2 regions of the Caldalkalibacillus uzonensis genome follow, and region 1 is predicted to be linked to the other one. Evidence: riboswitches for the same ligand, from Rfam matches in the RefSeq annotation. Region 1 holds a riboswitch; the other holds the start of a gene.

Region 1 (3,620 bases):
GATTGATCCCTGTCTTTTCGAACAACCTGTCACCCTGTTTCCGCCCAGCCACGTCGCCTTACGGGTAAACGGAGCAAAGATACAAGCAAGATGTGTTTTAACTGCTGATGATGTTGTCACGCTGCCTTATGATCCACAACAGTTAGACGATTGGGTGTACCTGAACATTTCCAAGAATGGCCTCGAGGCCAGCTTGCAGTTAATTGAAGACGTGGCTTATGAGCTAATTCCGGTGGTCAGCTCTGGACACAATGGGTGCGAGATCCGCTTTAAGGAGCAGCGCCGTCAGCAGTTGCCTTTCACCACGGAGGAGCTTGTGACCTGGCTGAAGCAGAAAGGAGTTGTGTATGGCGTCAGTTCCCAGCGTATCGATGACTGGCTGAGACAGGAAACCTACTGGTCAGAGCCTTACATCATAGCCACAGGAAAGCAAAGGCAGGACGGTCAACCAACCCAATTTAAAAAACTTTATACGACGCTCCCAAATGAAGGGGTGGAAGTGCAGGAAAAGGAGAGTATTAATTGGTTTGGCGTGCATGAGGTGGAAAGTGTTCAAATCGGAGATAAAGTAATAGAAATTGTGCCGCCATCAAAAGGAACGAACGGGATCAATGTGTTCGGACAAGAGATCCCGGCCATCGATGGGAAAGAGATCCCCATCCGGCTGGGACAGGGCGTGAAGCTGAGTGAGGACGGCCGCTTTGTTGTGGCTACGATGGATGGGAGAGTGGAATTGAACAAAGGGCAAGTGAGAATAAATCCTCTTTTTGAGATTAAGGGAGATTTGACTTTGGAAGAGGGTAGTATTCGGTTTAACGGTGACGTAACAGTGCATGGGGATGTGCTGGAGGGTTTAATGATAGAGGCGACTGGCAATGTGGAGGTTAAAGGCTCGGTTACCCACGGAAAAATTGTGGCTGGGCAACATGTCGCTGTGAGAAAAAACATCATTGGCAGCGAAGTGACAGCGGGTGGACAGGCATCCCAAGCGCAGCTCATTTTGGAGCGGATGAAAACCATTGTGGATCAAGTGGACACCATCCGGAAAGGCCTGCAGCAAATAAGTGCCCACCTGGATGTGAAGCACCAGGTTGAGACAACTAACGGTTTGGGCAGGGTAGTCAAGTTGTTAATTGAATCCAAGCTGAAGCATTTAGAAACCTATCTTAAACGCTTTGAGCAGGAATGTAAGCATTGGAACGATCCGAGTCAGGAACTCACCCACTGGGCTGCTTCTCTGATTGAAAAGCTGACAGGTCTGGGACCGCTTAAAATACAATCTAAGGATGAAATAGAGCACTTATACCGTACTGGAAAAGCTTTGATGGAGGACATCGCCGGACAGGGCCAGGGCGCTTACCACGTCAGTGCGCGCTATATCCATAACTCTGCTGTCCGGGCCAGCGGCAATATATGTGTCCAAGGGTTGGGCGTTTACAACTCTACATTGTTTGCCGCCCATGATATATTGATTATCGACGGAACCGGGGTGGCTCGAGGGGGAAGACTGGAAGCCGGACACCGGATTAAAGTGAAAAGACTGGGGGCCCCGGCCAATGTCAAAACTTACGTTCGGGTGAATCAAGAGGATGGGCAGGTGTCAGCTGAGTACTTATATCCGGATGTCACCATTGAAATTAATGGCATATCGTACCACAATCAACGGGAACAGTCCCTGGTCAAAATGTGTTATGACCGAAAAACCCACAGCTTAATAACAGTATAGTTTTTACTCCACTAGGGGTGCTGAATGGCTGAGAGAGGTTTCCGCCTCAACCCTTGAACCTGACCTAGATAATACTAGCGTAGGGAAGTGGAGTCACGTCAGCATCGCGTTGCCCGGCGTACATATTGTCTGGGAGGAGACATGGCCCAAAACAGTCCTTTGCTGTTTGATGTTCCTTCCCGATGGCTGATGGTTCCTGTAACCGCTCTACTAAAAGCCGGTGTTATTGTTTGAATGTTGACTGACCACTCCTACCTGGGAGTGGTTTTTTATTTCTCTCATGAAAGGAGTCCGTTTTTATATGATTCAAGATTATCTTTATCTGATTGACTATGCCAAGTTGTTTGCCCTGGGTCAAAGCTCATGATGTGGCAACCATGGGCCGCTTTGCCCGTTTACTGGATGCCACCTTAAATGTGGAAATGGACTTACATCGCCAGTATGCCAAGAAGTTCGGCATCTCCGAACAAGAGCTGGAACAGGCGCAGCCTGCCCCAACGACGCTGGCTTATACCCACTATATGCTTCATGTGGCTCAAAACGGGACACTGGCTGAACTGGTGGCCAGCCTGTTGCCTTGCATGTGGAGCTACCATGAAATAGGCCGGCTCTCAATCGGATTCCTGGCGCCAGCGAGCATGAATTTTACGGAGATTGGATCAAGATGTACGCCAGTGAGGAGTTTGGGGAACTGGCTCAATGGACCATCGATTTATTGGATGAGCAAGCAGAGGGCAAACCAGAGAGGGAGCTGGAGCGTCTGGAAGAAATCTTCTTAAACACGACCCGTTTCGAGTATCTGTTTTGGGAGATGTCCTATTACAGAAAGATGTGGCCGACTGATGAATAAGCATGCGGACCATGTTCAGCAAGAGATGGAAATGGGGGATGAAGCCTTCGGCAGTCAAATAGAAGAGACTTGGCAAGAGACGGCTGACTGGTTGCTGGAGGGTGGCTTGATAGAGGCGGTCCCATCTGTTGAGGAGATCTATGTCAATCTGGTCGACGAAAATAACCAGTAAGAAACGAATGCTCTCCTTAGAGTAAACATGATATAATCATAGGCATATACATAAGATAAATCCGCCTAAAGGAGAGTTATTCTACATGAGTGACAAACAGGTACTGGGTTTGATTTACGGAGGAAAGTCAAGTGAACATGAAGTTTCATTGCGCACCGCTTTCTCTATTTTGCATGCTATTGATTATGATAAATGGAGAGTGGTTCCCCTCTATATCCAATTGGATGGCTTATGGGTGGAAGGGGGGAGTTTGCAACAGCCGCCTTCCACCGTTGCCGAGCTCAGATTGGCCACCAACCGCCATCCGGACCTGTTAAAGCTGAAGGAAACTGTGGATATAGTATTCCCGGTCGTTCACGGTCCGTATGGGGAAGACGGTACTTTGCAGGGCTTGTTGGAGATGATCGACGTCCCTTATGTAGGGTCAGGTGTCCTGGGTTCCAGTTTGGGTATGGATAAAGTGATGATGAAAAGAATGTTTGCTTTGCACAATCTGCCGCAAGGAGAATATTTAGCCTATACCCGTCAAGAGATTGACAACAGATTGGAGTCAGTCTGTACAGAAATTGAAGCTCAGCTGGGATACCCCGTCTTTGTTAAACCGGCGAATCTGGGTTCCAGTGTTGGCATCAATAAGGCCAAAAACGAGAAGCAGCTGGTGAAAGCTCTGGCTGAGGCAGCCGCATTTGATCAAAAAGTGGTTGTCGAAGCGTTTATTGATGGCCGGGAAGTGGAGATTGGCGTATTGGGCAATCATGCTGGCAATTTGCAAACATCGGTAGTGGGTGAGATTGTCAGCTCGGCAGAGTTTTACGATTATGAATCCAAGTATAAGGATGGCGGAGCTGAACTGTTTATTCCCGCCCGGATCC
Region 2 (3,620 bases), on a different contig from region 1:
ACAGCACACATTGATCGGTACTGAACATGCCCTTTTGCTCCGTTACCAACAGCACTCCATCCTGTTCAATGGCTTTAAACCGTACCTCACCAGCTTCCTGGACAAGATTAACACCAAGCTTTTGGCACGCCGTTTGAAGGGCTTTAACATAATCCGGCGCATAGAGATGGTGTTCATCAGGATAGTACACAGCGGCCACTGCTGCTTTGGTTAAATGGGGTTCCAGGCGGAAGAGCGCTTCGCCGCGTACGATTTCGGCCTGGACATGCCAATCCTTTTGCCACTCCAGGCGGCTTTCCAAGGCCAATTCATCTGCTTCATGGAAAGCCAGATGCAAACTGCCCGATTCACTGTATTCAAAATCCTGGCCGGAGACGGTTCGCACTTCTTGCTGCCAGTCAGGGTACAGCTTTAAGCTCTGCTGACAAAGAGTGAAAAAATCATCCGGGTCCTCCCCGATTTCTGAATAGGGGGCCAGCATCCCTGCTGCCGCCCCTGTCGCTTGTCCCCCGCATATTCCTTTTTCCACTACTGTCACCTTAATCCCCCGCTTGGCACATTCAAAGGCAATACTAAGTCCGATCACACCCCCGCCCACAATCATCAGCGGGGAGTGGGATGAAACGTTAGCCAGAGGAGATGATAATCGTGATCCAGTTTTTGTGGCTGTTGTCATTGTTTCCATTTGCTTCCCCACTCTCTTTGTGTGCTGATCAAGGCCCCTACTTCAGCATAAAGGTTTGCGGACTGCTGGCTGTGGCATATTTCTTTTTGGGAATTCTTCCGGCCAGGTAAGATAAACGCCCCGCTTCAATCGCTAATTTCATAGCCCGGGCCATCTTAACCGGATCTTTGGCTTTGGCAACAGGGGTATTCATCAGTACCGCAGCAGCGCCCAATTCCATGGCTTGGGCCACGTCTGCAGCAGAACCTAGACCGGCATCGACAATGATGGGCACATTGGCCTCTTCAATGATGAGACCCAAGTTATAAGGATTTAAAATACCTAATCCTGTCCCAATCGGCGCCCCTCCCGGCATCACTGCAGCTGCACCTGCTTCTTCCAGCCGCTTGCACAGCACCGGATCATCTGAAGTGTACGGTAAAACAACAAATCCTTCCTTCACCAGCTGTTCTGTTGCTTTGAGCGTCTGTACCGGATCGGGCAGGAGTGTTTTTTCGTTGACACTGATCTCCACTTTGATCCAATCTGATAGTCCCGAGGCCCGGGCCAGACGGGCAATTCTGATTGCTTCATCGGCTGTTTTGGCGCCGCTGGTATTAGGCAGATAGGTAAATGACATCCCTTCCAAATGTTGCAGAATGGCATCTTCATCAGGATACTCTAAATTTACCCGGCGAATGGCAAAGGTCAACACCTCTGCCCCCGACGCCTTAATCGCTTCATTCTGGATGTACGGATTGGGAAAGCGGCCGGTGCCAAGGAAAAAACGGGAACGCAAAGTTTTTCCGGCAATGACCAGCGGATCATTTTTCAACATGGGCTCGATCGATACTTTGTCTGGCATGGTCTAACCTCCTCCTACAAAATGAACCAGCTCAACTTTGGCTCCAGGCTTCAATTTGTATTGGCCCCACTCGGAGCGATGCACAATGTGACCATCTACTTCGGCTACCACATGGCTTTTGTTTAATTGATAGTGTTCTATCAATTCCTCGAGGGACTCACATGCCACATTTGTTTCTTTACCGTTCACAATGAGCGTTTTCACCGTTCTCACTTCCTTTTAACTCGTGCATGGACATGTATACTTGCACTATTAGCCTCATTGCTTACTTCCTGACCTGTTTAATCTTGCTGGCAAAGGCACGGGCTGCCCCTTGCACATCCTCCGCTCCGACAATGGCACTAACAATGCAAATGCGCTCCGCCCCTGCTTCCAGTACCTGATCCACATTATGCAGCTTGATGCCCCCAATGGCCACAAAAGGAATACGGATATGCGCCACGACTTCCCGCACATACTCCAGGCCAACCGGGTCAACGACATCCTCTTTGGTAATGGTTGGGAAGACAGGGCCAACACCTATATAATCAGCCCCTCCTTCCTCCGCCCGCTTGGCTTCCTCCAACTTGTGAGTGGAGATCCCGATGATTTTATCTGGGCCCAGGATTTTTCGCGCTTCTTCCAATGGCAAATCATCTTGGCCCAAATGAACGCCATCTGCATCAACGGCCAAGGCAATGTCTACATGATCGTTGACAATGAAGGGTACATCGTACCGTACACATAAGTCTTTGAGATGCTTGGCCATATCCAGCAGTTCTCTTTTGGTTTTCTTTTTTTCCCGCAGCTGTACGATGTCAGCTCCACCATTAATTGCCTCTTCAATGACCTCAAGATAGTTCCGCTCCGGGTAAAATTGTTCTCCTGTAATGACATAGAGTGAAAAGTCTTTCATGGTATATACCTCCTAAAAATAGAAAAACCACTTTCTGCGCAAGAAAGTGGAATCAGGCTCAGTCTAACACCAGATTCGACTTCCCTACGCTGGCATGATCCAGATCAGGTCATAAGGGTCTCTCTCAGCCCAAATGGGCACCCCTAGCCGAATTTGATACTCATATTCCCTTTTTTCCTTTAGTATAACCATAACCTTTATGAGGACTGATGTCAATCAGTCATTGACGAAACAGACCTTCTATCGTTAAATTAAGAAGGATAAGGAGGAATCGGCATGTTAAAACAAGACATAAAAAGGGTGACGAGCCCTGTCAACGCACACGCCTTGCTCCCTCGCAAGCGTGAGATTGACCCGTGGGAGTCGTTGTTTCGCCGGTTGGAACAAGGGACCAACAGCCTGACCAGTGTGGAATTTACCGTGACCAATCTGTGCAACCTCCGTTGTGAACATTGTGCCGTGGGCGATGTGTTAACAATGAAAGAGGCTGAGGCACGCATTCCTGTGGATGTATTGCTCAAACGCCTGGATGAAGTGGAAACACTGGATACCCTCAGCATTACTGGCGGGGAACCTATGTATAATAAAGAAATGATTGTTGACTACATTGTACCCTTGCTTCGGTACGCCAAGGAAAGGGGAGCGCAAACCCAGATCAACTCCAACTTAACCCTGGACTTGGAACGCTATGAGGCTATCTTACCTTATTTAGATGTACTGCATATTTCTTACAACTACCGCCATGCGAAAGACTTTTACCAGATTGCCTATGTCCATCACACACACCAGGTTTCTTTGGCCCAAGCGGAAAAAACCTTTCAGCGGTTAGTGGATAACACCAAAACACTGGCAAAGAAAGGAGTGTTTGTCTCAGCAGAATCGTTGTTAACCCCCTTTACTCGGGATAAAATCGGACAAATTCATCATCTGATCAAAGAGATGGGCTGCCAGCGCCACGAAGTACATCCTTTGTACCCCAGCGACTTTGCCCGGGACATGAAGGTGCTTAACTTGGATGAATTAAGAGAGACCTATCACAGGCTGTTGGATGAACGTGATCCGGACCTGTGGATCTTGTTTGGCACCCTGCCCTTCTATGCTTGCAGTCGAAACGAAGCGGATCTGGCCTTGATTAAACGCATTTACAGCACACCCAATACAACGGTACGCAATGACCCCGATGGACACAACCGCTT

The links. A riboswitch is a leader RNA that binds a small molecule or an ion and turns the genes downstream of it on or off. The one in region 1 is predicted to bind thiamine pyrophosphate.
Region 2: another riboswitch for thiamine pyrophosphate. It lies ahead of thiE (thiamine phosphate synthase); the one in region 1 lies ahead of tenA (thiaminase II).

The regions. Positions count from the first base shown of each region.
Region 1 covers NZ_JAUSUQ010000005.1:198,997-202,616, forward strand. Annotated here, with positions in the region: gene J2S00_RS08685 (flagellar assembly protein A) at 1-1,726, shown strand, start outside; TPP riboswitch at 1,730-1,829, shown strand; partial or broken gene tenA (thiaminase II) at 2,019-2,576, shown strand; gene J2S00_RS08695 (hypothetical protein) at 2,569-2,748, shown strand; gene J2S00_RS08700 (D-alanine--D-alanine ligase family protein) at 2,834-3,620, shown strand, end outside.
Region 2 covers NZ_JAUSUQ010000013.1:39,838-43,457, forward strand. Annotated here, with positions in the region: gene thiO (glycine oxidase ThiO) at 1-676, opposite strand, end outside; gene J2S00_RS15460 (thiazole synthase) at 723-1,529, opposite strand; gene thiS (sulfur carrier protein ThiS) at 1,533-1,733, opposite strand; gene thiE (thiamine phosphate synthase) at 1,795-2,424, opposite strand; TPP riboswitch at 2,489-2,579, opposite strand; gene yfkAB (radical SAM/CxCxxxxC motif protein YfkAB) at 2,701-3,620, shown strand, end outside.